2 regions of the Paenibacillus sp. BAC0078 genome follow, and region 1 is predicted to be linked to the other one. Evidence: riboswitches for the same ligand, from Rfam matches in the RefSeq annotation. Region 1 holds a riboswitch; the other holds the start of a gene.

Evidence for each region. A riboswitch is a leader RNA that binds a small molecule or an ion and turns the genes downstream of it on or off. The one in region 1 is predicted to bind thiamine pyrophosphate.
Region 2: another riboswitch for thiamine pyrophosphate. It lies ahead of ACX1DY_RS18780 (ABC transporter ATP-binding protein); the one in region 1 lies ahead of ACX1DY_RS18140 (ABC transporter substrate-binding protein).

The regions. Positions count from the first base shown of each region.
Region 1 is NZ_JBTLRW010000009.1:143,646-145,846, forward strand. Features, by position in the region: gene ACX1DY_RS18135 (thiamine-binding protein) at 1-99, opposite strand, end outside; gene ACX1DY_RS18140 (ABC transporter substrate-binding protein) at 141-1,211, opposite strand; TPP riboswitch at 1,338-1,450, opposite strand; gene ACX1DY_RS18145 (pyridoxamine 5'-phosphate oxidase family protein) at 1,628-2,068, shown strand.
Region 2 is NZ_JBTLRW010000010.1:26,109-28,309, forward strand. Features, by position in the region: gene ACX1DY_RS18775 (amino acid ABC transporter substrate-binding protein) at 1-672, opposite strand, end outside; TPP riboswitch at 808-911, shown strand; gene ACX1DY_RS18780 (ABC transporter ATP-binding protein) at 1,039-1,806, shown strand; gene ACX1DY_RS18785 (ABC transporter permease) at 1,838-2,201, shown strand, end outside.

The DNA.
Region 1 (2,201 bases):
TCGCTGAATAACTTCTATGGCTTTGTCCACATAAGGGATGGAGTCCTCGTTGTTCAGAGTTTTGGGGATGACTTGAATGCTGAGCAGTGTGTTGGCCATGCGGATCAGATCCTTTCGATTTTGGAATTAGGGTATATAGTCTACTTGCCTTCCGGTAAAAAATCATTCGTAAACGCCGAAGCGGCATCCAGCGGCTTATCCAGCAGCTTCAGGCCGTACATCCAGTCGGCATAATTCTTCCAGATTTCGGTTTTCTGCTCGCCCCAACGGGCGGCATCGTCCTTGTATTTCGGGCTGAGCCATTTCTGGCTGGCCAGAACCAGCTTGGGATCAAGATCAGGCACGGCTTTGGACAAAATAGCGGCAGCCTCTTCCGGCTTGTCAATCGCGTATTGATATCCTTTCGACGTAGCCGCAAGGAAAGCCTTCACCACTTCGGGGTGCTCGGCAATTTCCTTCTCGCTTGTGGTAAGTACCGGGGTGTAGTAATCCAACTGCGGCGCATAATCCTTCAAATACAGCATATCCAGCGGTTCCCCGCGCAGCTCGGCTTCAATGCCGGTCCATGCGTAGAAAATCCAGGCGAAATCAATGTCCCGCTTCACGGCAGTGAAGAAGTCGGCTTCGCCGATATTGACCAGCTTCACCTTTTTGACATCCCCGCCTTCGGGGTCCATAATCGCCTTCATTGCCGCTTCCTCAGCAGGTGAGCCCCAGCCGCCGTAGGTTTTGCCCTCGAAATCCTTCGGAGTTTTGATATTGCGGTCCTTCGGCGCGGCAAAGCCTGAGGTATTATGCTGAATGATTGCGGCGATAGATACAAGCGGCACACCCTGCAGACGGGCCAGCGTGAGCGCCTCCTGGGCGCTGATGCCAAAAGCGGCTTCGCCCGACGTCACCATCGTGTCGGCTCCCGCCGATCCCGGCTGCACGATTTCTACATCGAGGCCTTCTTCCTTGTAATATCCCAGCTCTTTAGCCGCATAGAGGCCGGTATGGTTCGTATTCGGCGTCCAGTCGAGCGCGACCTTGATTTTGGTCAGCTCTTTGGGGGCTTCCGTGCCTGTAGCCGTTGCTTCTGGGGAAGCGGTGCTGCCCCCGGAGGTCGCAGCGGCGTTGCCGCCGGCATTACCGTTGTTGCTGCCGCAGCCGGCCATGACGATGACCAGCATGCAGCTGATGCAGAGCATTAGTGCTTTTTTGACTCCCATTTCTTCTCTTCTCTCCTTCCAGCTAGCCTCAGTCTTCCAATTTCTGATGATGTTCATACCAAAAAGGCGCCCCGGAGACCGGGACGCCAATGTAACGTAAGGTGGGTTCGCTATAGGCCGCGAGCGGCTGTAAGCAGGTGACGATTCCTACGCTGGCATTATCCAGATCAGGTATAAGGGTCAGTATCTTTGAGGGATACAATCTCAGCCGGCCAATTCCAGCACCCCTGGTACTATGAAGTTATGGGCATTGCTGTGTTCTTACGGTGTATTATAGACTGTCTCCTTCGGAATTGTCCAGTGACGGACCTCCAAATGGCAGGGACCGGAATTTAATACCCTCGGAAAGGGTACACTAACCTGACGCAAATTTTAGCGAAAAATCAAACTGGTATTAGAAAGGAGCTTTTTCGTCAATGGACAACAGAGAACTGGAGCAGGCAATCATCAAAGCGCTGGATGACAACAAGTTCGGTTCCTTCGGAACGATAGAAGCCGGCAACAAACCTAAGGTGCGCTATATGGCGGTTTTTCACGAGGGGCTTCAGATCTACTTGGCAACGAGCCGCAAGACGCATAAGGTAGAGGAACTGAAGGATAACCCGCATGCATTTCTGTTGCTAGGATATGAGCAAGGCGGCGGTAAGGATGTGCTGGAGATTGAAGCCACTGCTGCCGTTACCAAGGATGAAGGCCTGCGTTCTAAAGTATGGAATAAAGAGCTGGAAAAGTGGTTCAAAGGGCCGGATGATCCCGATTATGTGATTCTTGAGCTTATGCCGGCACGGATAGAGTATCTGGGCAAAAACAAGGAAAACGGGGTTTGGCAGCGCTCGGCGGCACTCTCCGGAAAATAAGCATTGAAGGCGGAACAGGGCCATCTTGAACCTTAGGGTTTGAGATGGCTTTTTTTAACGAAATCAGGATGATACAGCCCTGCTTACTGTTCGGCAATGGCTGGTGCTGGCTTATGGGAAATCATGCTATACT
Region 2 (2,201 bases), on a different contig from region 1:
CACATCCGGTCTCTGCTTTTTCAGATCCAGATAGGACAGGCCATCGTTCACGGTTGCATCAATCCGGCCCGAGGTCAGCAGGTCAATGGCTTGGTTGAAGCCCTCAATGGCGACAATCTCAGCACCGTTCTCACGGGCGATAGCGGATAGATTGCTGGTTAGTGACTGGCCGGCTTTTTTGCCTTTCAGGTCTGCAAAGGATTTGATGTCTTTATTCTTCTCGCTGACAATCAGCACTGCCTTGGAGACAATGTATGGATCGGAAAAAGCATATTTCACCTTGCGTTCATCCGTAATCGACACCTCATTAAAAATCACATCAAACCGCTTGGCATCCATACCGGCAAAAAGGCCATCCCACTGCGTCTCAAAAAACTCCGGCTGAACCCCCAGCCGTTTGGCTACCTCCTCGGCGATTTCCACGTCAAATCCCGTCAGCTTGCCGGAGGTATCATGAAAAGTAAAGGGAGCATACGTGCCTTCGGTGCCAATGCGCAGCTTACCACTCGCCTTTATGGCTTCCAGGCTGTTCTGCGCTGCCGGGGCAGCCGTTGCCGCACCTTCGCTTGGCGTAGCAGACTGCACTGCCGCATTATTGCCCTTATTATTGCCGCAGGCCGCCGCCAGTAACACCGTAAGCAGCAGCAGGATGGTCAGGCTTATTTTTTTCATGATCTATGTCCCCTCTCATCTGAAAAATCTTCGGGATTAGCATCCCCAAAAACTACCCGCTCACTCAGCTCGTCCGTTGACATCAAGCCTGAATATGATATATTAATTAGCAATTGTGAATTCAATATCGACCTGTTATTTCACTAGGGGAGTCTGCCGACTGAGACGAAGCCTTAAGCTTCGGACCCTTGGAACCTGATCTGGATCATACCAGCGGAGGGAAGTGGAACAGAATTGCTCAGCGGTACCGCTTCATGCTGTCTAGCTGAACCTTTCAGACCCATTTGTCTCCTCCAGAGACGGATGGGTCTTTATTGTGTCCATTAAGTATCGCTACATACGAAGGAGGCTTGCTTACATACGAATATGATCTCTATTACTAACCTGTCCTATTCTTTTGATGCATCATCCGGGGCTCCGGTATTCTCCGGGCTATCCATGAACGTCAGCCAGGGCGAATTCATCTCCATTGTCGGGGCCAGCGGCTGCGGCAAAAGCACGCTCTTCAAGATTATTGCCGGACTTCTGCCCCACTCCGGCGGTGAGATCAGCATTCACGGTCACCCCTCTGGGGATCCTTCCTCGCGCTTAGGGCAGGTTGCCTATATGCCGCAGCAGGACCTGCTGCTGCCCTGGCGGACTGTGCTGGACAACTGCCTGCTGCCTTGGGAGCTGAAGCAGATTGGCAGCAAGGCTGAGGCCGCTGCGCAGATCCGTGAAATGCTGGTCCGCTTCGGCTTGGCAGGAACGGAGACAGCCTATCCCGCAGAACTGTCAGGCGGGATGCGCCAAAGGGTTGCCCTGCTGCGCACTCTTGCCGCCGGGAATGAGCTGATGCTGCTGGATGAGCCGTTTGGGGCGCTGGATGCGATTACGAAACGCGAGCTGCACCGCTGGCTGCTCTCGCTGTGGAGCAGCCTTGAGAAGACGGTGCTGTTCATCACCCATGATCTGGAGGAGGCCTTGCTGCTCAGCGACCGGATCTATCTGATGTCCGGCGGCGCAAACGGCGGCTTGCAGGAGCTGGCTGTAGATTTGCCGCGCCCGAGACATTACAAAATGAACTATGAACCGCAGTTTGTCGCCCTGCGGGAGGATTTGGAGCGGAGGCTATATGAGAGCCGCATTTTGTAGAAAAGCACTTAGGAATTACGGGCCTTTTGCTATGCTGGCAGTGCTTACTTTTATCGCCTGGGAGATCGTATCGCGTCTGGGGCTGATCCCCTCGTTCATCCTCCCTGCTCCTTCCGCAATCTTCATGGCGCTTGTCCGGCAAAGAGGGCTGCTGTTCGGAGTGCATTTGCCCGCGACACTAGAGGAGGTACTGCTCGGGTTTGCCCTGTCGGTGTGCTGCGGCTTGCTGCTCGGGACCGGGATGCACATGTTCACTCCGCTGGAGAAGGCGCTATACCCTCTGCTCGTTATCAGCCAGACGATACCGCTGATTGCACTGTCGCCAATTTTTATTATGTGGTTCGGCTATACGCTATGGAGCAAGGTTGCGGTGGTGTTCCTGACCGCCTTTTTCC